Regions from separate parts of the Paenibacillus sp. JT22N7 genome, predicted to be linked through region 2. Evidence: riboswitches for the same ligand, from Rfam matches in the RefSeq annotation. Region 2 holds a riboswitch; each other region holds the start of a gene.
What was found. A riboswitch is a leader RNA that binds a small molecule or an ion and turns the genes downstream of it on or off. The one in region 2 is predicted to bind cobalamin.

Region 1 (9,932 bases), on a different contig from region 2:
GCAAGCCTAAGTCGCCCTGCTACTCCTTATTTGGAGGACTGAGGTTCCGCTATTCTGGCTGTTGAGCCGATTCCAGGCTATGAGCGGACAGGAAATCCGTTATAACCCTCATTATCCCGTCAAAACAGCTATTGGTGGCACATTAGCGGCTCCTGAGTCCGCCAAGTCTATCTTTGTGGAGGTAGAAACATTAAAATCCCCAGCTCCTCCAATCCGTGAAAAAGGAGGAGCTGGGGATTTATTAGGTTATGAGCAATAGGTTCTTAATGCAGCGTCTGCAAAGCAGCCGGCGTAAACGGAATTAATTCATCTTGCCGTCCGTCGCGGACTTTATCTGACCAGGCAGGATCGACGAGCAGGGCACGGCCGACAGCTACGAGATCAAATTCGCCTGCATCCAGGCGTGAGGCCAAATCATCCACATTGGCGTTTTCTGCGCCTTTGCCTTCGGTGAAGAGGCTCATGAAGTCGCCGTCCAAACCTACGGAGCCAACAGTAATCGTTGGTTTGCCGGTAAGCTTTTTCGTCCAGCCTGCAAAGTTTAGGTCCGAGCCTGCAAATTCCGGCTCCCAGAAGCGGCGGGTTGAGCAGTGGAAAATATCTACGCCAGCTTCAACAAGCGGAGCAAGAAATTGTCCCAATTCCTCAGGAGTGCTCGCAAGCTTCGCTGTATACTCGGACGATTTCCACTGTGACAGACGGATAATAATCGGGAAATCAGGCCCTACAGCTTGGCGGCAAGCTTCAATGATCTCAACCGCAAAACGTGTTCTGGACAGCATATCGCCACCATAACGATCCGTCCGTTTATTCGTTTTCTCCCAGAAAAATTGGTCGATCAAATAGCCATGTGCGCCATGCAGCTCAATGCCGTCAAAGCCAATCCGTTTTGCATCAGCAGCTGCTTGCGCGTAAGCTGCAACAAGGCCTTTTATTTCGGCTTCAGTCAAAGGCTCATTAACAACCTCGCCCTCGGCGGTAACACCTGAAGGACCAATCGGCAGTGCTTCCGGGTTCGGATGGGAGCCGACCTTGCGCGTTGTGCCAACATGCCAAATTTGCGGAACGATTTTGCCGCCAGCTTGGTGAACGGCTTCAACGACTTTTGCCCAGCCATTTAAAGCAGCTTCTCCATGAAAGTTAGGAATGTTTGGATTATCAGTGGCAGCCGGATGGTTAATCAGCGTACCCTCTGTCACAATTAAGCCAACGCCGTTTTCGGCGCGGCGTCTATAGTAGGCAACTACATCTTCGCCCGGAACGCCATTTGGAGAAAAACCGCGGGTCATTGGTGCCATTACAATACGGTTAGGCAGTGTAAGTGGACCTGCTGAGAAAGGCTTGAACAACGATTGAATTGAGCTCATGAATAAAATACCTCCTAATTGAATGAAAAATCTATAATTCTATAAAAATAGATATAAAAGCATGAAATGAGCAGGAGTAAGCAAGGTTATAGCTCATCCTGAATCATTTCTTTGAAAAACTGAATGTTAGCTTCATTACGCCTGTAATAGGTGTGCTGCCCGATCCGTTTCGACTCCAGTAAGCCTGCTTTATGCATTTTCACTAAATAGCTGGATATAACGGATTGCGCAAGTCCTGTTTTTTCTGCAAAAGAACCGACACATACGCCTCCAGCAAACTGACACGCATCGGTTAGATGGCATTGAGGCCCAAAATGCTCCTCAGGCGTTTTCAGCCATTTTAAAATATGGTACCGTTTCTCGTTAGACACAGCTTTAAGTATTGACAAAGTATCCATGAGGCTTAGTATATCTATTTTTATAGAAATGTCAAATTGTTATTTTATAAAATATAGGAACGGGTATCGTAACGCGATCCGTTCTCTATATTTCTCGGACTGAAACGCGCCGCGCCGCCGAAGGACGGCGACAGCCGTTTCACCTTGTGACTATTTGTGAGCGAATGGTTGGATTTTGCGCTTATTCCGTTATCGGGAACCAGCCTGGCGCATGCGTAATCGCTCCCCATAAGCCATTCGGGATGACGAGGCGCTCCTGATCTTGCTTGGATAGCGTAGTCACAATATCCTGCTCGTTGCCTTGCTTGATTTTCTCCGTCCAATCCGGGTCCATAATGAGCTCGCGGCCAAGGGCGATAAACGGCACGCCGGAGTTTTTCGCCTCAAGCGCTTCTTCTGCGGTTGTGATGCTGCCGACACCGATGAACGGAATGTGCTCGCTGTATTTTTCGACGAACCATGCCATGCGGCTTTGCGAATCCTGCTCGCCTCTGCGCGGCTTCGACCAGAAATCTTGAAGCGACACATGCAAATAATCCAGCTTCATCTCGATTAGAGCGTTAACCAGATGGTACGAATGCTCCATCGTTAATCCTTCTTCTTCCGGCTCCTCCGGCGAGAAGCGATAGCCTACAAGAAACGGCTGCGGCGCCATAGCGGCTGCCTTCTTAACAGCTTCAACGACGTAGAGCGGGAACGCCATACGTTTATGAACAGAGCCGCCCCAGTCGTCGGTACGCACATTGGAAGCCGGGGAGTAAAATTGCTGCAGCAGGTAGCCATTGGCACCGTGAATTTCAACGCCGTCAAAACCAGCCTCAATCGCGCGGCGTGTCGCTTCGCCAAAGTCGGCGATAATCGACTTGATTTCCTCCTCGTTCAGCTCGCGTGGCACAATTCCGCCCTCCTGCTGGGCAATGCTGCTGGCACTCACCAAATCATCATTTGGCACTAGGCCAGGGAAGCATGATCTTCCGCCATGGAAAATTTGCAAAATCGCTTTCGCACCTTGGCTTTTAATAGCATCGGCCAGACGCTTGAGGCTTGGAATCATTGCGTCCGTATCCGCGCCAAATTCGCCGGGGAAGCCTTTGCCGTTGCGGCTCACGTAGACGCACGCTGTAACGACGATGCCGGGCCCAGCACTGCGGCGGCTGTAGTAGGCAAGCTCTTCATCAGGCACGGTGCCGTCCGGATTGGACGAGCAGGTTGTCATGGGCGCCATGACAATTCGATTATGTACAGACATGCCGCTCGCGAAAGTGAATGGTTCAAATAAAGGCTGAAATTGTGGTTTCATCAGTAGTTCCCTCCAGTTACGAAATGCTATGTGCTTTATTTTATATCAGATAATTACGAAAGGAAAGTGGAGTGGAAAGGTTGCTTAAATGAAAGGGCTGGTATATAATCAACCAGATTTGCAAACAACTGAAAAATTGTGGGAATAAGGTGCAACAGCTGCGGCTGGAGCTTAAAAGGGAAGTTCGGTGCAAAACCGACGCGGTCCCGCCACTGTTACGGATTAGCTGAAGCTACAAGGCCACTGATCTCGCTTAGCGGGATTGGGAAGGCAGCTTCCAGTACAATTTCCGGTAGCCAGGAGACCTGCCTGTTCTGACAACACTGCTGTAACCTACGGAGGATAGGGAAGTGTTAGCGCGCATGCTTATTTGCTATGATGGAAAATAACAATAACAGGCAGCTCTATCTTTCCTATGACTGGAGGTAGATCTGTCTTTTTTTGCGGATTTTTGCAGGAAGATGATTTTGCTAGAGGGAGAGGAAATAGAGAAGATGAAACGTACACAAATGGCAAAAAACAAAAAAACAATAGGTGTTTTATTTAGCCTATGCTTGCTGCTGGCTCTAATGGGGTGCAGTGGCGTTAACGGTTCCAATGAATCAGGCAGCAATAATGAGCTGTCGCAGCAGTCTGCTGCTCCGTCCGCCTCTACAGCAGCTGCTTCTGAAGAAATCGTGCTGGCTGCGCCGCGGGATTTAGCACCGGGACCGCAGGATGCTTATTACACGAGCACCATTCTGTATGTATGGGAGCCGTTGATTTCCGCTTCCGAGGATGGAAAGCCTGCTCCAAAGCTGGCGGAAGCGTGGGAAATGTCTGCTGATGCCAAGGAATGGACCTTCATGCTGCGCAAAGGCGTCACCTTCCATGATGGCGCGCCATTCAACGCGGACGCGGTACTTGCAAATTTTGCCCGTTACAAGCAAGTGAGCCCGAAAAGCTCGCCATTCTATACGCTCGACATCAACAATTCATACCCAAGCCTTCAGGAAGTCGTGAAGGTTGATGATAGCACGATTAAGCTTGTTTTCGACAATCCGCAGCCGACGCTGCTGTATTCGATGATCAACTTTTCAAGCCCGATGTACAGCCCGAATAATTTTGACGAAAGTGGCGACTTTAACGGCCTGCCGCAAGGGACAGGCCCTTTCAAGCTTGTGCAGCATGAGAAGGATCAATTTTCACTGCTAGAGGCTTACGACGGTTATTATGGCGAAAAAGCAAAAGCCCAAAAAATCCGCGTCCGCGTCATACCGGACCCTGATACAAGGCTTGCTGCCTTGAAATCTGGCGAGATTTTGGGCGTCATGGATTTGGGCGCTATTCCTCCTGCCCTTGCCGAGGAGCTGCTGAAGGATGAACGCTTTGCTGTATCGACGGCAAAATCGACGATTTCCCATTACCTGCATCCGAACGGTGCCAAAGCGCCATTCAATGATGTGAAAATGCGTCAGGCGCTGAGCCTGATGATTGACCGCGAGCAGCTGGTGAAGGAGCTGTATTTGGGCTATCCGACCGCTACGGCGAACATTTTGAATGCGACATCGCCGTTTTATAAGGACATTCCTGTCGTCCATGATTCAGAAAAGGCAATCGCCCTGGCGCATGAGGTGCTTGGGGACAGCAGGCAGGCGGTTACGCTAATTGTGCCTACCTATGGACTCGATCGTTATCCGTATAAAGCGCAAGCCGAGCTGCTTCAGGCTGTGCTTCAAGAGCTGCAGCTGGACGTGACGATTCAAATATTGGATGGTGCGGCATACAAGGAAGCACAGGCACAAGGAAACTTCGATCTGGCACTGGCCATTCAGGGGCTGCCGAATGGCGATCCTTATTCGATTTTGAACAATTATATGGCGAGCGAAGGCTCAAGCAATATCAGTTATACGCTTGGTTACAGCAATGCCCATGTGGATGAGCTGTTGAAGCAGGTGAAGACGACGCTGGATATGGATGACCGCGCTGCGATTTATAACGAGCTGCAGGATATTGCAGCCGAGGAATTGCCGACGATTCCGCTGTTTAATGATGCGAGCTTAATTGCGTACAGCAAAGAAATTACCGGATACGGTGCACTTGTGTATGGTACAACGCTGCCGCAGCTGGAGCGGGTGCAATAAGATGGCCTATTTCATTCGGAGGTTGGCGGCGGCGGTTCCCGTTCTGATTGGCATTACGTTTATAGCCTTTGCCTTAAGCGTCGCTTCTCCGGGTGATCCGGCTGTCGAACTGCTGAGCATGAACGGCTTCAGCCAGCCGACCGAAGAGCAAATTGCTTTGAAAAGAGAAGAGATGGGGCTGAATGATCCGCTGCTCATTCAGTATGGCCATTGGTTATCAAAGGCGCTGCAAGGTGATCTTGGCACGTCTTATATGACGAAGGAATCGGTTAGCGGCGAGCTGCTGCGCCGCCTGCCAGCAACATTAAGCCTATCTTTGCTAGCTGTCCTGTTCGCCGTCCTGCTTGGAGTGCCATCCGGCATGCTCATGGCGATCCGGCGCAATCGGCTGTTCGATCATATCGGCAGGGCGCTTGCGCTGATTTTGGTTTCCATTCCTGGATTTTGGCTGGCGATCATGCTCATTGCCTTATGGTCGGAGAAGCTGCAGCTGCTCCCGACTAGCGGCTACGGCACCTGGAAGCATTTGCTTATGCCAGCGGCGGTGCTTGCTTCCGGTACAGGCGCCATATTGATGCGGCTGACACGTGCGGCGCTGCTGGAGGAGCTGAATAAAGATTATATGCTGACAGCCCGAGCGAAGGGGCTGCGTGAGAGCTTTATTGTGCTTCGGCATGCGCTGCGCAATGCTTGTATTCCGTTGCTCACGGTTATCGGCAGTTATTTTGGAGCGATTGTTGGCGGCTCCGTCATCGTGGAAGTTATATTTGCGGTACCGGGCATCGGGCGCTTTGCGATGGACGGCATTTTTCGCAGAGATTATCCGGTCATTCAGGGCTATGTCGTATTTACCGGTCTCATCTACGTGCTGTTTAATTTGGCGACAGATTTATGTTACGGGCTCGCTCATCCGCAAATCAGGCTGGGAGGGAAGCTGCGATGAAGATGTCCTACGGGGTGGCCGCGGGCGTGCTTGCCTTCGTACTGCTTGCCAGCTTGCTGGCACCGCTGCTTGCTCCTTATGACCCGAATCAGATTAATATGGCGGAAAGGCTTGCGCCGTTGTCCTCCGCACATTGGCTAGGAACGGACACGCTGGGAAGGGATGTGCTGAGCCGCATTTTGTATGGCGGAAGGGTGTCGATCTTGCTCGCGGTCGCTGTTACGCTCGCTACAATGCTCGTCGGCCTGCTGCTGGGCACCATTAGCGGTTATGCTGGCGGTTGGACCGATGAAGCCATTCAAATTGTCGTTAGCATTTTTCAAGGGCTGCCGGGTCTTGCCCTTATGCTGGCCATTGCAGGTACGCTCGGTCCTGGGGTGAAAAGCCTGTTTGTCGCGCTGCTCTTCACCTCATGGGCGGATTTCTCTCGGGTTGTGCGCGGCGAGGTTATGAAAATTCGCGAAGAAAGCTACGTGGAAGGCATCCGTGCTTTAGGAGCGGGCCATGCGTATATCATCGTCAGGCATATGCTGCCAAATTTGTTAGGGCCGCTTATCGTGCTGTTCACCATTCGGATTGGGCGAGTTATTCTATCTATCGCCTCGCTTAGCTTTCTCGGTCTAGGCTTACAGCCGCCAGCGGCAGATTGGGGAGTGATGGTGATTGATGCCCGGCCGTATTTTCGCAGCTTTCCGCATCTAATGATCGCCCCCGGTCTTTGTATAGCCGCTGTATCGCTATGTATCAACTGGCTGGGTGACGGCCTTCGGGATAAGCTGGATACACGGACGGAGAAAGAGCATTCACTGCTGTAGGAGGAATGAAGTTGAGCGAAACGCTTATCGTAATCAAGCAGCTTAATGCATCCTTTCAGACAAGGGAAGGACTGGTGCAGGCGGTAGATGGGGCCTCGCTTGAGCTGAAGCGTGGCCGCATTTTTGGACTGATTGGCGAGACCGGGAGCGGCAAATCGGTGCTGGGCCTTTCGCTAGTGAGGCTGCTTCCCGCACAGGCTTCTATCAGTGGGAGCATCCTGTATAAAGGCATGGATTTGCTAAAGCTGAGCCCAAAAGAAATGAGGCAAATACGGGGGAGGGAAATCGCCCTCATCCCGCAAAATCCGGCAAGCTCGCTCAATCCGGTGATGACGCTGGGCAGTCAGCTGCGCGAGGCGATTCGCGCTTATGCAGGTAGAGCGGGGAACAAGCAGCTTAACGCGCAGGCTGCTGGTCTGCTGCATGCCATGAATATGACGGATGCCGAGCAGCAGCTGCGGCGCTATCCCTTTCAGCTGAGCGGTGGAATGAAGCAGCGTGTGCTGGCGGCAATGGGACTTGCCGGAAGCCCGTCTTTGCTTATTGCCGATGAGCCGACGAAAGGGCTTGATGCTTTAATCCGCGTTCAGGTGACGGAAATGCTGGCCAATATGGCGAGGCGCACAGGTGCGGCGCTGCTGCTCATTACGCATGATCTGGATGCAGCGCGGGTGCTTTGCGATGAAGTGGGCGTCATGTATGCCGGTCAAATCATTGAGCAGGGACCAGCGAAGGAGCTGTTTGCACAGCCGATGCACCCTTATACGCGCGGATTAATCGCATCTATGCCCAGCAGAGGAATGATACCGATAGCTGGAACAGCGCCAAGTTTGACGGATAAGCCTGTTGGCTGCAAGTTTTATGAGCGCTGCAGTTTTGCGATGCCGCGCTGCAAAGCCGAGCAGCCTGACTTGTACAAGGCAGCTCACACCGTCATAACGAATAAGGCAGTTGACCAAGTAAGCGGCATGGCTGAGGGTCAGCAAGCGGCAGCCCCGCATACAACCGCCCTGCATACAGCCGTCCCGCAAGCAGGCTCCCAGCACAAAGCGAGGTGCTTCCTTTATGCTTGAAATCATTGAGCTGCACAAACGGTATCGCAGCAGTTGGCTAACAGGCAAAGGTCATCAGGCGGTGGAGCCAACAACCTTTCATATCGCTGAAGGCGAGTCGCTTGGGCTAGTTGGGGAGAGCGGCAGCGGAAAATCAACGCTTGCGCGGCTGCTGCTAAAGCTGATTTCGGCTGATGGCGGCCGTATTATATATAGAGGAACCGATATAAGCGGGTATTCCATGAAGCAGATGAGGCCGCTGCGCCGTGAGCTGCAAATCATGTTTCAGCATCCGCACTCCGCGCTTAATCCCCGGCGGACGCTGCTGGAAAGCCTGCTTGAGCCAGTACTGCTGCATCGACTTATGAATAAGGCAGCAGCCAGGGAGAAGGCACTTGAACTAATGGAGGTTGTCGGGCTGCGGGCAGAGGTGCTGACGCGGTATCCCCATCAGGTAAGCGGCGGGCAAATTCAGCGAATCGTCATTGCCCGGGCCTTGATGCTGGAGCCGAAGTTTCTCGTGCTGGACGAGCCGACGTCGATGCTTGACGTTTCAGTGCAGGCGCAGGTTACCCAGCTGCTCCAGCGCATTCGCAAGGAATATGGGCTGACTTATTTGTTTATTTCGCATGATTTGGCGCTGGTGCGGCATATGTGCGATCGAATTGCGGTTATGAAAGAGGGACGTATCGTTGAGCTTGATGAGAGCGAGTGTATAATGCAGCGCCCGCAGCATCCTTATACGCAGCAGCTGGTGAATGCTTTTCAAGCTTTCTCGCAGTGACGACCATAGCCCTCATGCTAGTCAATCGTTCAACTTATATAGATTTTGCAAAAGGAAAGGAACGTGTGTGGGATGAAGGAATGGTACAACGAAGCTGGCTTGACGCCCGCAGCCTACTGGACGCTCGCTTGGGAGCAGGCAGCCCAAAGCGATTCCCGCGTCGGCAATGATGCCGAGGAAGAAAGCTACTGGCAGCAGCATGCGCCTGTTTATGATGAACGCAATCCGCTTGCGCCGTATACGGCGGAGCTAATGGGCACCGTTATAGCAAGCTTGCGGAGCGAGGATGAACTCCTTGAAGTAGGCCCAGGAACGGGCGGATTTACGCAGCTGCTTGCTCCATATGTGGGCAAGCTTACTGTCGTGGAGCCTTCGGCGGCGATGTATGAAATACTGGCAAGAAGCTGGGAGCAGTCTGGTTTGGCGCAAGCTGTGCCGGAGGCGATACATGCGAAGTGGGAAGAGTCGTCGGGGCTGGCTTGTGATGTGCTGTTCAGCGCCAATGCCTTTTACCGGATACGCGATATGAAGGAGAGCCTTGCCCAGATGAATCTTACTGCGAGGAGGCGCGTCTATCTCGTGCAGTCGATCGGGCTGCCTTTTGCCCATCCGCTGCGGGCTATGTATGGCGGAAAGCAGCTGGAACGCAGCCGCGCACAGGTGATTTGCGATGTTTTGCAGGAAATGGAAATCGCCCATCAAATGGACACGTTCGCTGTGCAGCGCAAAAGCGGGGCGATTCATGATGTTGCCCTGATTTCCTGGGATACGTAGCGCACCAGACATTGCATACTATACCATAGAGTACAAGTTGAAAAAGCAGTAGCATGTGAGCGAATATCGCTAGCATCTGCTGCTTTTTTTAAAATATAAGAAATTATAAGTTTCACCCTTATAATGGAATGGGCTTATATTTCACAGCGAAACGGTAGCTTTGCCGCCAGAGGACGGCGACAGCCGTTTACGCTTGTACGAAAGCATCTATTCCGTTTTACACCCGGGTACTTGTCGATTTCTTGCAACTCAGAGTATAGTAATAACTTATAATGCATGTGCAGGCTCCTCAAGTGCTGCGCAAGGAGGGAGCCTGCTATTGAAGCTGCAACGGCTGTACGACCAATACGTCAGAAATAATCTGTTTATGAAAATG
Region 2 (9,932 bases):
TCGTCTCAATACCCATTTCAAGCGCAGCTTCCAGCTTCTCGTCCACAGAGCCAACTTTGCCGCTCTCCTTCGTAATCATCAGCGTCACGCCGAATTGCTCATAAAGAGCGCGGTTGAGCGCTTTGGAAAATGGACCCTGCATCGCAACGATATGCTTTTGCGGCAGTCCCAGCGCTTCGCATTTCTCCATATTGTCAAGGCGCGGCAGCATACGGGCGATTAGCGTAACGTCAGGCAAGCCTAGCAGACGCTCGGTAAAAACCTGGAGCGTTTTGCTGCCTGTCGTCAGCATCACGACGCCGCCCTTGGCAGCCGCCATTTCGGCTGCTTCGGCATAATCATCCGCATACTGAATCAGCGGCTGTCCATCAAAGGTCAGGCTCTCGCGCTCATAGCGAATATATGGCACCGATGCTTGCTCGGCCGCCGCCATCGCATTGCGATGCGCCTCCTCGGCAAAAGGATGGCTGGCATCAACGACAGCCTGTACCTGATTTTCCTTCAGGTAAGCGGCCATCTCGTCTGCGGTCAGCCGACCTACTCGCACGTCAAGTCCGGCTTCCTTCAAGCTGCTTGCCGCACTGTCGGTCACAACCGAAGTCAGCACGCTATAGCCCTGCGCCTTAATTTGCACGGCGAGCTCCCTCGCATCGCTTGTTCCACATAGCATAAAAATCATCGCTTAACCCTCCCCGACAAGCGTAGCCGCCTTGGACGGATCATTTTTCTTCTGCGAATCTTCCTTGGCATCATCGGCAGCAAGCTCACCGATTTCAAGATGCTCGTGCTCGTGGTGATCATGGTCATGTTGGTCATGATTATGCTCGTGCGTATGGCCCTCATGATGCTCGTGATCATGCGCATGGTGATCATGATCGTGACGATGGTCATGGCCGTGATCATGCGCATGGTGATCATGATCGTGACGATGGTCATGGCCGTGGTCGTGTGCATGGTGTTCATGACCATGGTCGTGATCATGATGATCATGGTGGTGGTCGTGATGGTCGTGATCGTGATCATGGTGGTGGTGATGGTCATGATCTTTCATCGCTTGCAGGCGGAACTGGCACATATCGCAGTTCATCTTCACTTCGTCCTGCAGCGCTTCTGCTGCGCGGTCTTTCAAAATCTCTTTAAGCAGCGGGTGGAAGCCGAAATATTCTGCAAGCACAAATTCCGTATCCGGATATGCAGCCGTATATTGCTCCATCGCCGCTTCCATCCGTTTAATTAAGACACCGGTAAACAGGAAATAAGGCAGTATAATGACTTTGCGCGCGCCCAGCTTGAGGCAGCGCTCTACTCCTTCATCCATCAAAGGTGCCGTAACGCCAATAAAGGCGGTTTCGACCCATTTCACTTTTAGACGCTCCCAGAACAAGCGGGAAATTTTGAATAGCTCACTGTTCGCATCCGCATCGCTGCTGCCCCGGCCGACGATCAAAATGGCCGTATCCGCAAGCTCGCTTTCCTCTGCGGCAACCGCTTCGCCAAGGCGGGAGGTCAAAATTTCCAGCACCTGATCGTGGACGCCAATTGGCCGTCCATAAATAATATTTACAGCTGGGTAACGCAGCTTTGCCTCATCAATTGCTGCTGGCATATGCAGCTTTGCATGCCCTGCCGAAAATAACGTAATCGGAATGACGGCGATCCGGGTCGCCCCTTTTGATACGCAAATATCAAAGCCCTGCTTCATCGTCGGCGTGACAAACTCCAGAAAGCACAGCTCTACCAAATCTGCTTTCAGTGTTGAAGCTACAGAGGCGACAAACTCGCGTACCTCTTCATTGCCTCTCTCATCCCGGCTTCCGTGCCCTACAAACAAAACCGCATCCATCTTCCTTCATCTCCCTTGCTGTCGCTAGTCTCCGCACAATGCGTCTTCGATATGAAAAACAGGCAGCTCCTGATAGCGATAGCCTTCTATTTGACCCATTCGTTTGAAAAATTTATGAAAGCGCTCATTCGGATGGCCTTCCGATTTATAAAGCGCAATAATGCGTTCAATCAGTGGCACGATTTCGTCGACGGCAATGCCTTCGGCAACCGGCTGCGCGGCATGCGCGTTGCGGCCGACGGTTTTGCCGCCGAGGAACAAATCGAATTTGCCACGGCGATACACGATGCCGATATCCTCGTTAACTGCGCCATAACATGCCATGCCGCAGCCATTGAACCCGACACGCAGCTCCTTCGGCATTGCCATGCCGCCGATCTTGTCTTGCAGCTCATCGGCATAAGGCACCGATTCCGCCTTCTCCAGATTGCAAAAATCGCAAGCCTTCAATTGCAGTACATCACCGATTGGAGCTAGGCTGAGCCCATCCGCGCGCAGCTTCGCCGTCACACTGTCCGGGTCCGATGTTGGAATCCGCACCAGCAAATGATGATGCGGCGTATATTCAATCGAACCCTTCTCGCCAACAGCCTGCGCCAATGCTACGAGCTGCTGGGGCGTGAAGTTTTTTGTCGCGACACCTGGGCTTACGGCAAACTCAAGTACCGATTGCTGCGCAAACACAGGCATAGGGCTCGATACTGCGCCAAACGCCGCACTAGGCTCGATCCCCTTGCTGCGATCATTCAGGAGAACCGCTTCCATCGCCAAATGCAGAGGCGATACTGCAGGTGCCGGGGCAGCCTCTGCCCTCATTGAAACGGCTGTATTTATTGGGGCTGGGGCCGGCTTCACGGGCGCAACCGGGGGGGCTACTGCAACCGCCACTCCGCCGCCCTGTCCATTATCATTTCTCGGTTCATCTGGCGCAACCGCCTGCGGCTCCTCCCGCTCGAGCAGCTGGTCCGTCGCGTCATATTCATCCGCACGATAGCCCCCGTCCGCTGGAAGCTCAGGCATTCCTGCCGTATGAAGCGCCCACGGCTCATTCTTCTCTTGCAGACGCTGGTGGGGCTTCAAAGGCTGCGCGCCTTCGCCAAGCGTATATTTGCGCTGATAGCCGCGCGGCGTAATCATTAGCCCGTCATAATTGACGGTCGTCGAGTTGCCGATGACGACTGTTGTCAGCATGCCGATATCATGGTCAAGCATACGGGCAAGCGTCGTCACGACAATGTCTTCACGGTCGCGGTACGCGCTTTTCACAATGCCTACCGGCGTATCTGGCGAGCGGTATTTGAGCAAAATCCGCTGAGTCTCCACGATTTGCCGCGTTCTTCTGCCGCTGCGCGGGTTATAAAGCGCAATGACGAAATCCGCTTGTCCGGCCGCTTCTACCCTGCGCGCAATCAGCTCCCAAGGCGTCAAATGATCGCTCAGGCTGATCGTGCAAGCATCATGCATTATCGGCGCGCCAAGCAGGGATGCTGTCGAGTTAATGGCAGAAATGCCGGGAATCACTTCAACCTCTACCCCGCCATTACGCTTCCAGCCTTTCTCAATCAGCACCTCATACACGAGTCCTGCCATGCCGTATACGCCCGCATCGCCGCTTGATATAACGGCTACCTTCTTGCCGTTCTCCGCTTGGCGCACCGCTTCCTGCGCCCGGCTGACCTCCTCTGTCATCCCCGTACGCACAATCGCCTGATCGCTGATTAGCTCCCGAATCAAGTCGACATACGTGTTGTAGCCGATGACAATATCGCTCTCCTGAATCGCTTCACGGGCGCGTTTCGTAATATGCTCGAAGCTCCCTGGGCCGAATCCGATAATTAACAGCTTGCCGACGCCTGCTTCACTCATTGATGCCCAACTCCTTCTATGTAGCAATTTACAATTTCTATCCAACAAAAAAAGCACCTCTAACGATATGTGTTAGAAATGCTTGAAAAGACCAATGTCCTTGTTAAACGCAGACAGCGAAGGGCCATCCAATCTCTAACACCTTCCTAATATCCACGTAGGTTTACAGTGTCGTTGAAATAAGCAGGTCTCCTGGCTTTGAAGCGTTAGGACGCTTCATACAGTGGCGGGTCCGCGCCGGTCTCTCACCGACTTCCCTATTAAGTCAACTTGGGCGCTTTGGCGCCTGCTGACACTTATTCCCTTCCTATTAAATTGTAATCTTAATGATAACATTAGATTGTATGATCGACAAGTGCGTTTATGCCATCAGCCTTGGCGCAAATAGAGCCGGCGCAAGCACGGACAGCATGTCCAGGCTGACACCAGCTCTATTTTTTACCGGAGCTATTTATTTCTTCTCAAGCGTTTCCCAAGCTGCATTCACGAGGGAATCAAACAGTTCATCGTCCTCTTCCAGCTCATCCTCAACCGCCAAAAGATCTTCTTCCTTGCCCGATTCATTCAGAAAAAACAAACCGTAGCCCCACTCTGTCGCCTTGCGGCTATGAAGGGTAATTTCGTATTGGTTCGTCTGGCCCTCTACTTCAAAATGAACCTTGCCTACGAAACCGGATTCCTTGGAGTTCGTCATGCTAGCATGCAAAATATTTACTTTCATCTTCCACTCTTCCTCTCTTTACCGTTACGATACCAGCTGCTGAAGTTGATTCACTTGATTTAACAGCTCGTTGATTTTGTTAATCGTATTTGGAATTTCCGTTGCGTCAATCAATGCTTTGCCGTCTTCGATCTGCTTCAGCACCGCATCAATGCTTTCCTGCAGCTTCAAATTATAATCGACCACGGACTGATGGACGTCCTTGGCAAAATCCGGCGCGTGCAGCTCGCCAAACTGCTTGATGGACTCCTGCACAGCTACCAGCTGTTCTTTATAATCAGCGCGTGCACTCGCATCGTTTACGGCTTGCTCCGCAAGCTGCGTCGCCTGCTCGCTGAAATTTGTCAGCGTCTGCATGTACGTTGCTGCTCCCGTCACATATTCGGCCGAGTTTGATACGGAATTGACCGTCTGCTTGGCTTCCTCAAATAACGAGCATCCTCCTAATAATAACATTCCAATGATTAAAAGTATGCTTTTTCCTGAACGAATGGCCATGTTTAATCTCTTCCTTTCCGCCTGTCTTACACAGAGCACTACTTATACGGCAGATGCGTCCAAACGGTTGCATTTCGTCTTATCATTAAGCTTGTCCATCATTTAATAGAAAAATAAAACATGAGGCCGCAGATAGCTAAAATGCACGCTGGCTATTGTTCGCGTCTGCGGCATAACGATGCAGCCCTATCATTAAGCTGCGCCACTCCTTTGGCAGCTAACGCTTCGACTTGAAAGCATGCTGGCGCCATATGACGACGATAATGAGAAATAAAGCAATGACACCTGTAAGCAGCCACCCGGCCTGCTCATCGGTCAACTGATCCCCGGGAGCGGTTGCAGCCGGATCTGGAGCCTCATGACCCGCATGTTCATTACAGGGGGAGTCGGTTGGCGATGAGGCGGCAGCATTCGTCTGCTGCTCATTATTTGCAGGAGTACAGACATCTGCTGCGGACACGGATAGCGATGCGGAACTCCAGAGGCTTATTCCAATAAACAGGACTACGATAAATATTAGACGAAGGAACCTCTTTCTCATTTTGGCGAACCTCCTTTGCGCTTTTCGTTTCCCCTCATTTTATTCCTGTGCGCCCAGAACGGAAGCTTGGCCTATGGAATTTTCACACCTGTACATATATTAGCAGCAAAATAAAAAGCGCCTTTCCCTCCTGGTCATGCCGACCAGACAGAAAGGCGCTTTGCTGCTGCAAATAATAATGCGATTTAAACGATTTGCCTATGCTTGCCAGACTTGCTTTGTTCTTCTCCCACTAGCTCTGCCCTAGCCGGCCAGAAGGCTCTATTGCCAAGCAGCGTTGTAATGGCCGGCACGAGGAACGGTCTCACGATGAACGTATCCATCAGCACACCAATCGCTGTAATTACGCCGAACTGCACCAATACTTGAATAGGCAGCGTCGCTAGCACTGCGAACGTAGCAGCAAGGATCAACCCTGCGGACGTAATGACGCCGCCAGTCTCTGCGACACCTTCACGAATGGCTTGCTTGAGCGGCATTTTCGCTTTTTTCTTCCAAATGCTCGAGATCATAAAAATGTTATAGTCCTCGCCAAGAGCAATGAGGAACACGAAGGCGTACAGCGGAATCGCTCCTTGAATCGCTTCTGCCCCCATCCCATAATGCAATACAATCCAGCCGAGGCCTAAAGCAGAGCCAAATGACAATAACACGGTGGCGATTAAATAAAGGGCTGCAACGATGGAGCGCAAATAGACAATCAGCAGCACTAAAATCATCCCAATAACGAGTGGGATAATAACTTTATTGTCCCGATCGGTCAACAGCTGGGAGTCATGCTGCGTTGCTGTCTGTCCGCCTACCCACACTTTAGACTCCGCATCCGAAACTCCTACTTTATCCAATGCTTCCTCCGCCGCTCCGCGAAGCAGCGGAACCAGATCCATGGCCTCCTGTGAATAAGGATTAATGTTTAGCGTAACCTGAACGGACTGCAAATTCGGGTCCTCTTCACTTTGAACCGGCTCCGATACGGAATCAACGAGATCCATATCCGAAAGGCTGGCGACAAGCTCCACTGGCTTGCCATCGGTTTGAGCCGCCACGGTTATAGGAGCCAATTGGCCTGGTGTGAAAGCTGTTGAAATCGTATCAAAACCTTCACGCGACGGCATAGCTTTCGGAAAGGAAGACAATAAATCATACGTAAACTTAACCTGTGGAGCAAAACCAGCCAGCGCACCGAGAAAAATAACGCTCGCGATAACAACGGTCCAAGGCTTCGCCACGACTAGGCTTCCTACTGCTGTGCCTAGCTTGCTGCCTTGGCGACGCGGGCGAAACGGCTTGCTGCGCTTCTCTGCCCGCTGCTGCTGCATTCCTTCGGTGCGAGGAATGAACGGGAAGAAAGAAGCTCTTCCCATAATCGACAATAGCGCAGGCACGAGTGTCAGGCTCGCAATGCCCATAATGAAAATCGACAAGCTGAATGGGATAGCAAAGCGCTGGTAAGCACCATATTTGGCGGCAAGCAGCGCCAGCAAGGACAGAACGACCGTGAAGCCGCTCATCGCAATCGCTCCTGATGCATCACGGAAAGCGATTTTGAGCGCCGTCATCTTATTGTCTTCCCGCTCCAGCTCTTGGCGGAAATGTGCAATAAAGAACAGGCAGTAGTCTGTGCCTGCACCAAACAACAGCACCGTCATGATCGAAATGGCTTGGGCATCTACTGTAATCCAGCCCTCTGATGCAAGCCAGCCGAGAATGGGGCTCGTAACCAAATAAGCGAACCCTACGCCTACAATCGGAACGACCGCTAAAATAGGCGAACGATAAATAAGCAGCAATAGAATAAGTACAATCAGCACCGTAGCAATAAGCAGCGATACATCCGCTCCTTTAAATAATGCCGATGCGTCCACCTGAATGCCCACAGGACCGCTGATTCTTGCACTCAGCGCGTCAACACCAGTTGTTGCTGCGTCAAACGGGCTCGTGCCGCCTGCCGCTTCTTTAACAAGCCCTTGCAATTTCTCCAAATTGCTGCGCAAAATTTCCGTATCCGCATTTTCTGCAAATGTAATCGGTTGAACAAGCGTGCCTCCGTCTTCCGATGCCAGCTTTGAGAGCGCAGGAGCCGGCATTTGATGCAGCGGCAGCAATTCTCCTTGTTCTGGCAGCGGCTGCTCGCTGAGGAGCTGCGACGTTTTCTGAATGAGTGCATAATCCTCTTCCGTAAGCCCGGCATCCCTATGCCATACGAGCAGGGCGGGCACACCAGCCCCATTCGGGAATTTATCCTTCATTAATTGATCTGCAAGCACGGACGGGCTGACTGTTTCCAGATTAGGCGCATTATTTTTCTCTTGCCCACCAACAGCAGGAAGCCACATTGTTAAAGCCCCTGCAAGCACGATCCATACGATTACGGTGATCCAGCGTGTACGGCGGCCCGCAACCGCACTGCCTAATTTCTCTAGCATTACTCCCATCCTCCGTTTCACATCTTCAGTCATTTGGTTTAAAATAGATTTTGTAGACTAAATTAATTATATATACTCGAAGGTTAATTAATCAACTGCTTTTATTACAATTACATGAACATGGAGGGTCACGACATGGTAAATGAACAAGAAAAGCGCAAACCTGGCCGTCCAAAAGGCAGCAGCACCGCTCAAACGATGGAGAAAATTTTATTTACGGCATCGTATCAATTTATGGAGCTTGGCTTCGAGAAAGTATCGCTCGACGGCGTTGCCAAAGCATCCGGCGTTACCAAGGCAAGCGTCTACTACTATTTCAATAATAAAGCGGTGCTTTTTACCGAGGCGATTTTATTCGTCTTAAATATCGCTTATCAGCAAACGCGTAAAATCATTACCGGTCCCGGAGAGCTTAAGGACCGACTGCTTATTGTCGCTGAACGGCATATGGCGAACGCCCATGTCGACTTTGAAACGATGATGCGCGAAGCGGCTTCAGGCCTCACAGAGGAGCAAACGTTATCAATCCGTGCCGGAGAATCACGGCTCCATGAGCTGCTCGCTGACATTTTTCAAGAGGCAATGGATAAAAAAGAGCTGGTTTCAGGCAATCCGCTGCTGCTGGCCCACGCCTATACCGCAATGCTGAGCATCCGCAACCGTAAAAAAGTTGTCAATGATGAAGCTTCACTCAAGCAAACGGCGCGTGAGCTTGTAGAACTATTCTGGCATGGCGCCGCCCCCCATTAGTACGTGCGCCAGCTAGGAGGAGCTAGGCGGGCGTTTTCACGATCATTCAGCTATACGCAGACGCTTGCCGCGAAACCATAAAAAAAGACTCCCTTCAGCCTCCAAGGGCCAAAGAAAGTCTTCTAATGATTTAAGCTGCTGCTTTGTCCTGGCACCGGCTACAAAATAATAAAAGCAAACACGATGGCAAGCGCAAAACGGTAGTAGGCGAACCAAGATAAACGCAGCTTTTTGATTAAATTAATAAAGGTAACGACAGCAATGAGCGCTACGATAAACGCGGTAATGAAACCAATCAAAAACAACGGCATATCCGCCATCGTCAGAAATTCACGGCTTTTAATCAGATCAATTCCGCTTGCTCCCGCCATCATCGGCACCGATACGATAAACGTAAATTCTGCAGCTGCCTTCTGGCTCGCCCCGAAAAACATGCCCCCCGATATCGTCGATCCGGAACGCGAGAAGCCCGGCCATAGCGCCAGTACCTGAAAGCAGCCAATCGCAAGGGCCTGCTTGTACGACAGGTCATCCAGCTCTTCAGCTGTTACTTTCCGCTTAATCCGGTCAGCGAAGATCATCAGAATACCGCCTGCGACGAGACCAACCAATACCGTAGTTGTACTAAACAAATATTCTTTAATAAATCCATGAAATACGACACCGATTAGACCTGCCGGAAGCATAGCAAGCGCAATATGCAGCGCGTTCATCCCGGATGATTTGGAGAAGTTGAAGTTCAATAGCTTCAAGAACCTTTTGCGATAAAGCACCAGCACGGCCAGCACCGCTCCAAATTGAATGACGACCTCAAAGGTTTTCGCACGGTCTCCTGTAAAGTTAAGTAAATCCGCGAGTAAAATGAGATGCCCTGTCGATGATACAGGTAGAAACTCCGTCAAGCCTTCCACGATTCCCATCAGAATCGCATTTAATAAATCCACCATTCTCCTGCCTCCTGCATCCTAATCTCTAATTTCTAATTTCTAATCTCAAATAAACTCTATTATTGTAACACATGACTTCCGCCAAGTCTTGCTCAGCAAGTCCCAGATTTTCGACAACGAAAGCTTGGTTTTTGCAACTAGTTGTAAGGGCCTTCCGTATTAGTGGTGTGATATTTTCAACGTATGCCAAGAAGGGAGCCTGCACTATTGAATCAACAAGAAAACATGCCAAATAGCCCACTCCATAAAAGAGAAGGCGACCCGCTCGCGCTCACCAAGAGCGAAGTGATTATGCAACCGGATATTACCGCTCAATTAAGCGGCACATGGAAAAAGCTCT
Region 3 (9,932 bases), on a different contig from region 2:
TTGTTGACGACGTTGAAGTGGCCTCGGTACACCCGTCCCGTCTCCAGCCCCTCGATAATATACGAGCCATGCTCCTGGCCGCGATGCTCCTTGGTGTACGCTTTCGGTTCTTCCTTCATCCAGTTCGGGAAGTCCGTCTCAAACCAGTTGCGCCCTTCCGTACATACGCGCAAGTAGCCGCCCGTTTCTCCGTTAATCCACGTTCCAAGGTCGATCCAGTCGCGAATTTCCTCCGGACGTTTGCGGTACCAAGGCACATATTCGCTCAAATGGCCGTTTGATTCTGTGCTGTAATAGCCGAAGCGGCGCAGCATATCGATACGGACCTTCTCTGTTTTGCTGAATTCCGGATGCTGTTCAAATGCCTCCAGCAGCTTGCCTGTCATATCCTCGCCATTATGTTTAATTTGCACATACCACGTCTGATGGTTGATTCCTGCACAAATAATGTCTACTTCTTCACGCGGCAGGCCCAATACTTCGGCAATTTGCGCATGTCCGCCTTGAACGCCATGGCACAGGCCAATCGTCCGTACGCCGCCATATTTATTGCATGCCCATGTAAGCATCGCCATTGGGTTAGCATAGTTCATCAGCAAGCAGTTCGGCTCCGCCACCTCGCGAATATCTTTGCAAATATTCATCATTTCGGCAATGCCCCGCTGTCCATACATGATGCCGCCTGCACAAATGGTATCGCCCACGCATTGGTCAATGCCGTATTTGAGCGGGATGTCGACATCGGTCTGAAAAGCTTCCAGGCCACCGACACGAATCGTTACAAAAATGTAACGTGCATCCTTCAATGCTTCCCGGCGATCGGTCGTAGGCTCGATTTCAATCGCAAGGCCATTTTCATGAATATCCCGTTGGCAAAGCTGGGTAACCATATCGAGATTTTGCGGATTAATATCCTGAAACGCAACTTTGATGTTGTTGAACTCTGGAACGGTCAGCAAATCACGCAGCAATCCCCTAGTAAAACCAATACTTCCTGCTCCAATAAACGCAACTTTAAATGACATTGATTAACGCCTCCAATGGCTTGCAATATAGTAGTGAACAATACGCTAATTGTAGCACCAGCAACGTGGAGGCGTTTGCACAATTGTAACTTCTATTTTGCTTTCTTGTATAAAATCCTAACTATATAAGATGAATGATCGACTAGATAAGTACGCCATCTCAGCGCTCCACTTCCTTGCGCACAGCGCGGCGATAAGCGAGCGGCGTCTCATTCGTATATTTTTTGAAAAGGGTACTGAAATATTGGCTGCTGTTGACGCCGACATAATGGCAAATATCGCTGACCGGAATATCGGTCTGCTCCAGCAGCATCCTCCCCTTCTCCATCCGAAAACGCATCACATAATCCATAACCGAGCAGCCCGTTCCCGCTTTAAATATGCGGTGAAAATACCCCGGATGCAGCCTTACAGCCGCCGCAATATCCTTGACCTGAATGTCGCGGTCATAATTTTGCTGAATATAGGCGATGCTCTCTCCCACATAAAACTCCGCCGCATCATGCGACTGGCTTGAGGTTTCCTGTGCCAGCCTGCCGATCTGCACGAGCAGCTGCGTCAGCTGAAGCGCTGTGAGAAGCTGCTCCGCGCGCCGCTTGCCGTCCAGCTCCAGCACGAGTGCCTTCAGCATTTGATACACATTGCTCGGATCGTAAAGCAGCAAATAATCATGCTTCACTGCGAACAGCTCCGCGAGCGCACGGTCAGTCTCCGCCAGCCGCTTAAGGGAAGGTAGCCCCACACCGGTATGGCTAAAAATAAATTCAACATTGAGCATCCGGCATGCCGTGCCCTGAGCGACGTGAAGACGGTGGGCGACCATCGAGTCGATGACGATGAAATGCCCTTTTTCCATCGGAATGGATTTATTGAGCAGCTCTACCGTACAATCGCCCGATATCACATACATAATTTCCACTGCGCTATGCTGATGATAAGCCATTTCGAAGCCATTCCACTCCTTAAAATAATAGGCTACCACTCGCGGATACTGCTCGGCCTGCATCAATTGCCCCTGAAAAATGCCTCGTCTTTCCACTTCATCGTCCCTCCTCTAATTGAACGCCTTCCAAGCTGCTACAGCAGCCTGCCGTTATCTTTAGCGAACCACAGCCGCATCGTCAACATGCTGAGCACAATAGACGTCAGCGACGATGAAGCCGACATCGCAAAGACGATTAAAATTTGATAACGCACCGCCTCAATCGGGTCTGCCCCGGCGACGATCATCCCTGTCATCATGCCTGGCAGCTGCACGAGGCCGACCGTCTTCATACCGTCCAGCGTCGGAATGAGACTGGAGCGCACGGCCCGGCGCACCGCTTGGCGAATCGCCTGCTTCGTCGTCGCTCCAAGCGCCAGCAGCGTCTCAATCTCGCCCCGCGACGCTTCAAGCTCGCGTTTCATATGGTTCAAATAGAGGCCGCATACAATCATGGAGCTGCCGATAATCATCCCGCTGACCGGAATAATAAACCGTGGCTCAGCCTCAATAATGCGGAGCGAGAGCAGGAGTGCGAGCGTTACCATCTCCGTGCCTGCCAATGCCAGCGCAATGCGCAGCCGAATGCCCTTAACCGGCAATGCGCGGGAGCCGGCATTCCACGACGCCACCGTAATCATTGAAATAATAATGAGCACAATAAAAATCGGATGATTCGCTTCAAAAATAAAATGAAGCAAAAAACCGATAAACAGCAGCTGTACAGCGGAGCGGATCGTGCCAGTAATGATTTCCTTCTCTAAGCCAAGCTTCTGCTTCATCGAGATAAATGTCGTTATGGCGACGAATACTAGCGTGCAGGCGAGCGCAATATTATTCATGCTGGTCATCCCTCTGCTCTGGCGCATGCTGACTGTCTAAAAAGCTGCGCGCCTGCTCCGACCCGGGATTGGTGAAAAAAGCTTCCGTAGCGCTTTGCTCCAGCAGCCTGCCCTCCGCCATTAACCAGATACGCTCGCTTACTTGCCGCGCCTGCTCCAGATCATGGGTAATCCAGATGAACGCCGTGCCTTCCTCTGAGCACCATTCGCTTAGAAACAGCTCCACCTGCCGCTTGCTTTTCGGATCAAGCGATGACGTCGTCTCATCAAGCAGCAGCAGCGGCGAACGGAGCAATAAGGCCCGCGCGAGCGCCGTACGCTGCTTCTCGCCGCCGGATAAGCTTTCCGCCTCCTTGCTCCATTCGATATGCCCAAGGCCAACGCCCTCCATGCAGCGCCTTGCCAGCTCTTCCTCGAAGGGCTTCCCTTGCAGCTCGCTGACCGCGCGCAAGTTGTGCTCGACCGATCCCGGCAGCATAATCGGCGTCTGTGCCACGTAACACACGCTGCGCCGCCACTCCTCGGGTCTCCACTCGATGCTTGTCCGTCCTTGGAGCATAAGCTCTCCCGCATCCAGCTCACCTAGCAGCGATACGATGCGCAGCAGCGTGCTTTTGCCCTGACCGGATGTGCCTAGCAGCGCAATACGCTCCCCAGCCTGCACCTGCGCTGTAATCCCTTCAAAAAGCCATTCGGGATTTTTTCTATATTTTGATACGTTATTCAATGTCAATAACGGGGCCACCTGTCTCTCTCCTTCATCCGTAACCTGCATTCCACCATTATACTCTGCTCCCCGCCTGCTCGAAAGAGGACAGCCTGACAGCAGTTGGGAACAGCAGCTCCGCTGTATCCGCTCTCATAGGCAATTGTGTCTTTTTCGCGACTATCCTTCGGGTATTGTGACAAGAAACAGTGGTTTTATTATTGACAACAATGGGGATCGCATGTAATGATAATGATAATTGTTATCAGTAATGAATTAAAAGATAAAGATGAGGTGTTGAGCCATGGCATTTCAGCAACCATATAGCATTTTGATTGTTGATGATGAGGAGCATATCCGCAAGCTGCTCAAGTTATTTTTGAAAAAAGAAGGCTGGATCGTCGAAGAAGCTTCGGACGGCATCAACGGCTTGTTCAAGGCGATGCAATACAATTATTCGATGATTTTACTCGATCGTAATTTGCCGGGAATGGACGGGCTTGAATTTTGCCGCGAGCTTAAGAAGAAAAAATCGACGCCCGTCATTATGCTTTCCGCCTGTGGCGAAGAGGATGACCGGCTCGACGGCTTCCAAGCCGGCTCCGACGATTATGTCGTTAAGCCATTCAGCCCGCGCGAGTTGATGTACCGCATTAAGGCGATCATCCGCCGCACCTCGGAGTTTGCTTATCGCGCCTTGCAGCGCAAGCAGACGCCCGATCTCACGCTGCCAGGACTCGTCTTCGATTATGATTCGCGGCAAGTCATTGCCGGAAACAGCAAGGTGAAGCTGACGTTCCGCGAATATGAGCTGCTGCGCTTTATGGCAGCCAACATCAATCAGCCCATTTCCCGCGAGGATTTAATGCGGCGAATTTGGGGCTATCAATCGCTCGGCGATTACCGGACGATCGATACGCATGTGAAGCGGATCAGAGAGAAGCTGAACCGCGTCCACCCCGAATCTGCCTCCTTGATTCAGACGGTATGGGGCATTGGCTATTGCCTGATGAATCCTGCGGCAGAGACCATTTAAGCGGGCGGCTGAAGCAGGCAGGCAAAACATCCCCTCCTAATGGCATGCTTTTGCCTGCCTGTTGTGGCACGCCGCTCCCCGGCTTTGACCCTCCCCGCTTCCAAGTAAAGCAAAAGCTCCGCTTGCGCCAATCAGCGCAAGCGGAGCTTTTTTAATAACCATGCTTATTACAATTACTTAGCCAACTGCTCCCGTACTTGCTCAGTCGCTTGGATCATGTTGCGCAGCGATGCCACAGTCTCATCTACACCACGTGTTTTAAGTCCGCAGTCCGGGTTAATCCAGAACAATTCTGGCTCAAGCACGTTCAGAGCGCGTTTGATCATCGATGTCATTTCCTCTACCTCCGGCACGCGAGGGCTGTGAATATCGTATACGCCAAGGCCAATACCCAGCTCATACGTGTGCTCCTCGAAGCTGTGAATCAGCTCGCCATGGCTGCGGGACGTTTCGATGGAAATAACGTCGGCATCCAGCGCGCGAATGGAATCAATGATGTCATGGAACTCGCAATAGCACATATGCGTGTGAATTTGCGTCGTATCCTTAACGTCAGAAGTGGACAAGCGGAAGGCAAGCACAGCCCAGTTCAAATAGTGCTCCCAATCTTCACGTTTTAGCGGCAAGCCTTCACGAAGGGCAGGCTCATCCACCTGAATCATTTCAATGCCCGCTTCCTCCAGCGCCTTCACTTCTTCTGCCAAGGCAAGCGCGATTTGGTAAGCAACCTGCTCACGAGTCAAGTCGCTGCGAACGAACGACCAGTTCAAAATCGTAATCGGGCCCGTCAGCATGCCTTTCACCGGTTTAGAAGTCAGCGACTGCGCATAAACGGTTTCTTCGACAGTCATCGGCTTGCTGAACTGCACATCGCCGTAAATGACTGGCGGTTTTACGCAGCGCGAGCCATAGGATTGCACCCAGCCATTTTTCGTGAAAGCAAAGCCTTCCAGCTTCTCTCCGAAAAACTCAACCATATCCGTACGCTCAAACTCTCCATGAACGAGAACATCAAGGCCGATCTCTTCCTGCAGCTTGATCCAATGCTGAATTTGCTCCTTAATGAATACGCGGTATTGCTCCTCGCCCAAATCACCACGACGCCATTGCCGTCTCGCTTGGCGAACTTCCGCCGTTTGTGGGAAGCTGCCGATTGTCGTTGTCGGCAGGAATGGCAGCTGCCAGCGTTCCTTCTGGCTCACTTGGCGCTCTGCAAATACCGCTTTGCGCTCCGATGGCTGCGCATCAATGCTCGCTACAGCGGCATGGACGCTCGCACGGCCACGGGACGGCGATGCGGCAAGTGCAGCCAAAGCTGCTGCATTGCGATCAAACGCCTCTTTTACCGCTGCTTCTCCTTCATTCAGCGCAGTTGCCAGAACGGCAATTTCCTCCAGCTTCTCATTGGCATACGCCAGTGCGCCTGCAAGCTCTGCCGGCAGTGCCGTTTCAAGAGCCGCTGACACAGGTACATGCAGCAGGCTGCAAGAGGAGCTTACAATCAGTCGGTCGTTTGGCACGACTTTAGCAATACGGGCAAGCAGCGCTTTGCGCTCCTGAAGATCCGCCCGCCAAATGTTGCGGCCGTCAATAACGCCTGCACCCAGCACTTTGTCCTGCGGGAAGCCGATTGACTCCAGCTGCTGCAGGTTCTTTTCAGCGCCAGCTGTGAAGTCCAGACCTAAGCCCTGTACAGGCAAAGCCGCAATTGCAGCATAATGCTGAACCGATTCAAAATACGTTTGCAGCAGCAAATTGAGCTTAGGTGCCGCTTCATGAAGCTGGGCATAAATGCTTTGCACAAGCGCCAAATCTGCTTCGGAAACGTCTGTTACAAGCGAAGGCTCATCCATTTGCACCCATTGTACGCCTTCTTGCTCCAACTCGCGCAGCACCTGTGCATACAGCGGAACATACTGAGCAGCAACTGTAGCAAGCTCAGAAGCGGCATAGCCTTTAGACAGCTTGAGGAATGTATAAGGTCCAACAATGACTGGTTTGCCTTCGATGCCCAGCTTTTCCTTTGCTTCGCGGTAAGCGATCAACGGACGGTTCTCGGTCAGCGCCGGCGTAATGCCTTTCAGCTCAGGAACGATGTAGTGATAGTTCGTATTGAACCATTTCGTCATCTCGGATGCCGAAGCGGTTTTGTTGCCTCGCGCCATTGCATAATAGGTCATTACCGATACGGGGCTGCCTGTATAGCCAAAGCGCTCAGGCACGACGCCAAACATCGCAGCTGTATCAAGGATATGGTCATAATACGAAAAATCATTTACCGGAATGAGATCAATGCCGGCCTGTTTTTGCAATTGGAGATGGTTTAGACGAATCGTCTCCAGCTGCTTCAAGAAAGCCGCTTCCGCAAGCTTGCCGCTCCAGAATGCCTCCAGAGCTTTTTTCCATTCTCTGTTTTCACCGATACGCGGATATCCCAAACTGCTGCTTTTTACTTGACTCATTGTTATTGCCTCCTGTTTTTCATTATTCATCCTTGTGGATGGATGTTATAATCCTTTGTTATTTCATCAACAAACTCAGATATATACTTATGGCAGTGCGAGCGAATTTCTTCGCGGCGGCCTTTCCCTATACATCCAATTTGCTGCCAGCCAGAAACTGCAAAAAGGGACGTCCTACCCTGTACAGAAATGTGGGTAAAGACGCCCCTCGTTTCAACAAACGATGGCTGCCATCTTTAACACCTCCCTATCTCCCGTAGGTACTGCAGTGTATAGAATAAGGCAGGTCTCCTGGCTCCAGCATCATCATCGCTGCGCTCGCCTTCCCGGCATCATGCCAGTGGCTTTATTGCGCAAAACTCCGCTGTTACAGTGGCGGGACCGCGCCGGTATTGCACCGGACTTCCCTTTTAAGCTCAAGACGTTACGCAAGAGCACCCTATTCCTCGCTATTTAGTTGGTCGATCTTTATTTATACAAGGTGAAACGGAGAAATATAGAGATAGGATGGAAAAATCATATCCTTTCCTATATTTCAAGCAACATGTATAAATATACGAATTTTTGCGTTTTTATACAACAAAAGATTTTACAGCCGCTTTAAATTGCGCGAGCGTACGCGGCGCCTGCTGTTCTCCTCGCAGCTCAGGCGGCAGTGCCTCCCAAGCTTCCAGCACCATTGGCAGCGTGAGTCCAAGGCTTCTGAGACGCTCGCCTTCGCGAAATACCGTCTCCGGCGTACCCTCCAATATACAGCGGCCCTCATTCATGATGAAAATCCAATCCGCCCAAGCATAGGCCATATTCATGTCATGCGTCGCCATAACCGGCGTTATGCCGCTGGCATGAATGCGGTCCAGCTCAGCCATCAGCCGCTGCTCCGATATCGGATCGAGATAAGCAGCCGGCTCATCAAGCAGCACTAACTCCGGCTCCAGGGCCAGTACGCCGGCAAGAGCGACTCGCTTCTTTTGCCCAAGGCTGAGATGATGCAGCGGCTTATGCGCCAGTTCCTGCAAGTTCAGCTGCTGAACGATGCGCGCCGTACGTCTGTCAATTTCCACTTCTTGAAGCCCCGCATTGCGCAGCCCATAGGAAATATCCTCATAAGCGGTATTCAAAATGAGCTGATGCTCCGGGTCCTGAAAAACAAGGCCGACGCGCCGTCTCAAGCTGGCAAGCTCTCTGGGCTTGTAAGAAAGCGGCTCGCCGCGCCAGCTGACAAAACCGGATTCCGGACGATTAATGCCAATAAGCTGCAAGAAGAGCGTCGACTTGCCCGAGCCATTATGCCCGCACAGCGCTATCTTCTTGTTCGCCGGAATACGCAGCTCTAGCCCGTTTAAAGCGGTCTTGTCCGTTCCGGGATAAGCATAGCTCACTTGGTTCATTTCCATAATGGTTGATGCCCGATCGTTATCCGCCAGCTTATTCACCTCCATACCGAAGCCATAGCTCTGCTGCCAGCAAAATCGTTAAGCCGAGCCCCGCTTCCGCCCAATATCGGAGGCGAACCGTCCGCTTTACACTAGGCGCAAGACGGATTTCATTCGTAAATCCTCTTGCCATAAGCCCATTCGAGAGCCCCTTGTATCGATGCATCGTTTTGACGAAGAGCCGCACAGCAATCGCCGCCGTACCCTGCAATTTGCCTTTAAAACCGTGTTGACCGCCGCGTGCACGCTGCGCGACCAGCATAGCCCCCGCCGTATCCAGCAGCAGAAAGATGAAGCGATACATAATAATCATGAGCTCCAGTACAATTTGCGGCATTTTCAACCGCTTCAGCACTTGCAGCAGATCCGGGAAGGGGGTCGTCAAGGTGATAAAAAACATACATGCCAGGCAAGCAAGAATACGCGTAAAAATATGTCCGGCCAGCCCTAACGATGCCTCTGGCACATACAGGCTAAGCGGCTCCCATGAAACGAGCATCCAGCCTGCTTTCGCTGCCGCTAAGCTTCCCGCTTCGCTGCTGCTATTGCTGAATTCAATGAGCAGCGCGGGCAAGCTGAGAATGAACAGCAGGCAAGAGGAGAAAAGCAGCGCCGCATAAAGCTTAGCGGGCACTTTCGCATAGCCGACCGTCCACAGTGCAAGCCATCCGAAAATGACAAGCTGTACGAGCGGATGAGCGATATAGGCAAGCAGCAGCAGAAGGGCTGCAAGCCCGCATTTCCAAATGGCGGGTAAATCCCGCAGCTTATTGGAATAAGAAATCGTATCAATCCATTTCATCATTGCTGCTTTGATTTCCCCGACTTCCCTTTAAAAAGGCCAATCACATAGCCGATTACGCCAGCGCCAATCGCAGCTTGCAGCGCGAACAGCATGCTTTCCGTTTCTCCCGGCACCTCAGTCAGCGGAGACGCCCAAGGCTCATAATGGGGCGCAATCGTCTGGATCATTTCCTCCGCCGCGCCATCTGCGCCGCCAAACTCGGCGTTAATGAATATTAAAGGCGCAACGGCAAGCAAAACAACAATGGCTAATATCCAAATATTTTTGGCACTGCGGCTCATTACACGCGATCCCCTTTCATTCTCCGCTTCAAAATAGACAGCTCGTCCGTATTAAAAGATTGCAGCCAGTTCCAGATCAATACCGTCAGCAAGCCTTCGCTAATAGCAAGCGGAACCTGGGTAATCCCAAAAATACCGCCAAATTTCATAAAGGATGCGAGAATGCCGCCCTCAACCGCCGGAAAAGCAACAGCCAGTTGAATCGAAGTAACGATATAAGTGGCCAGATCGGCAACAGCGGCAGCAGAAAAAATCGCCACGCCTTGCTTGCTGCCTGAACGCATCAGCAGCCGATAGACGGCATAGCCAGCAGCGGGACCTGCAACCGCCATTGAAAAAGCATTCGCCCCAAGCGTC

Region 1: it holds a riboswitch for cobalamin, as region 2 does, so the genes downstream of both, AC50Y5_RS15420 (ABC transporter substrate-binding protein) here and cobJ (precorrin-3B C(17)-methyltransferase) in region 2, are expected to answer to the same signal.
Region 3: it holds a riboswitch for cobalamin, as region 2 does, so the genes downstream of both, metE (5-methyltetrahydropteroyltriglutamate--homocysteine S-methyltransferase) here and cobJ (precorrin-3B C(17)-methyltransferase) in region 2, are expected to answer to the same signal.

Annotation. Positions count from the first base shown of each region.
Region 1 covers NZ_JBXENY010000005.1:189,765-199,696, reverse strand. The annotation lists gene AC50Y5_RS15440 (hypothetical protein) at 80-259, shown strand; gene AC50Y5_RS15435 (NADH:flavin oxidoreductase) at 264-1,367, opposite strand; gene AC50Y5_RS15430 (ArsR/SmtB family transcription factor) at 1,454-1,765, opposite strand; gene AC50Y5_RS15425 (NADH-dependent flavin oxidoreductase) at 1,947-3,065, opposite strand; cobalamin riboswitch at 3,195-3,392, shown strand; gene AC50Y5_RS15420 (ABC transporter substrate-binding protein) at 3,560-5,188, shown strand; gene nikB (nickel ABC transporter permease) at 5,190-6,131, shown strand; gene AC50Y5_RS15410 (ABC transporter permease) at 6,128-6,946, shown strand; gene AC50Y5_RS15405 (ABC transporter ATP-binding protein) at 6,952-8,019, shown strand; gene AC50Y5_RS15400 (ATP-binding cassette domain-containing protein) at 8,012-8,782, shown strand; gene AC50Y5_RS15395 (class I SAM-dependent methyltransferase) at 8,855-9,556, shown strand; gene AC50Y5_RS15390 (sensor histidine kinase) at 9,876-9,932, shown strand, end outside.
Region 2 covers NZ_JBXENY010000009.1:73,679-83,610, forward strand. The annotation lists gene cobK (precorrin-6A reductase) at 1-679, opposite strand, end outside; gene AC50Y5_RS22920 (sirohydrochlorin chelatase) at 683-1,843, opposite strand; gene cobJ (precorrin-3B C(17)-methyltransferase) at 1,868-3,709, opposite strand; cobalamin riboswitch at 3,875-4,024, opposite strand; gene AC50Y5_RS22930 (hypothetical protein) at 4,161-4,430, opposite strand; gene AC50Y5_RS22935 (DUF6376 family protein) at 4,455-4,928, opposite strand; gene AC50Y5_RS22940 (hypothetical protein) at 5,146-5,469, opposite strand; gene AC50Y5_RS22945 (MMPL family transporter) at 5,655-7,895, opposite strand; gene AC50Y5_RS22950 (TetR/AcrR family transcriptional regulator) at 8,031-8,645, shown strand; gene AC50Y5_RS22955 (undecaprenyl-diphosphate phosphatase) at 8,804-9,592, opposite strand; gene AC50Y5_RS22960 (hypothetical protein) at 9,800-9,932, shown strand, end outside.
Region 3 covers NZ_JBXENY010000001.1:165,130-175,061, reverse strand. The annotation lists gene AC50Y5_RS00780 (alpha-glucosidase/alpha-galactosidase) at 1-1,025, opposite strand, end outside; gene AC50Y5_RS00775 (AraC family transcriptional regulator) at 1,186-2,064, opposite strand; gene AC50Y5_RS00770 (ABC transporter permease) at 2,103-2,849, opposite strand; gene AC50Y5_RS00765 (ABC transporter ATP-binding protein) at 2,842-3,582, opposite strand; gene AC50Y5_RS00760 (response regulator transcription factor) at 3,860-4,591, shown strand; gene metE (5-methyltetrahydropteroyltriglutamate--homocysteine S-methyltransferase) at 4,765-7,053, opposite strand; cobalamin riboswitch at 7,318-7,510, opposite strand; gene AC50Y5_RS00750 (energy-coupling factor ABC transporter ATP-binding protein) at 7,626-8,495, opposite strand; gene cbiQ (cobalt ECF transporter T component CbiQ) at 8,482-9,294, opposite strand; gene AC50Y5_RS00740 (energy-coupling factor ABC transporter substrate-binding protein) at 9,291-9,575, opposite strand; gene AC50Y5_RS00735 (energy-coupling factor ABC transporter permease) at 9,575-9,932, opposite strand, start outside.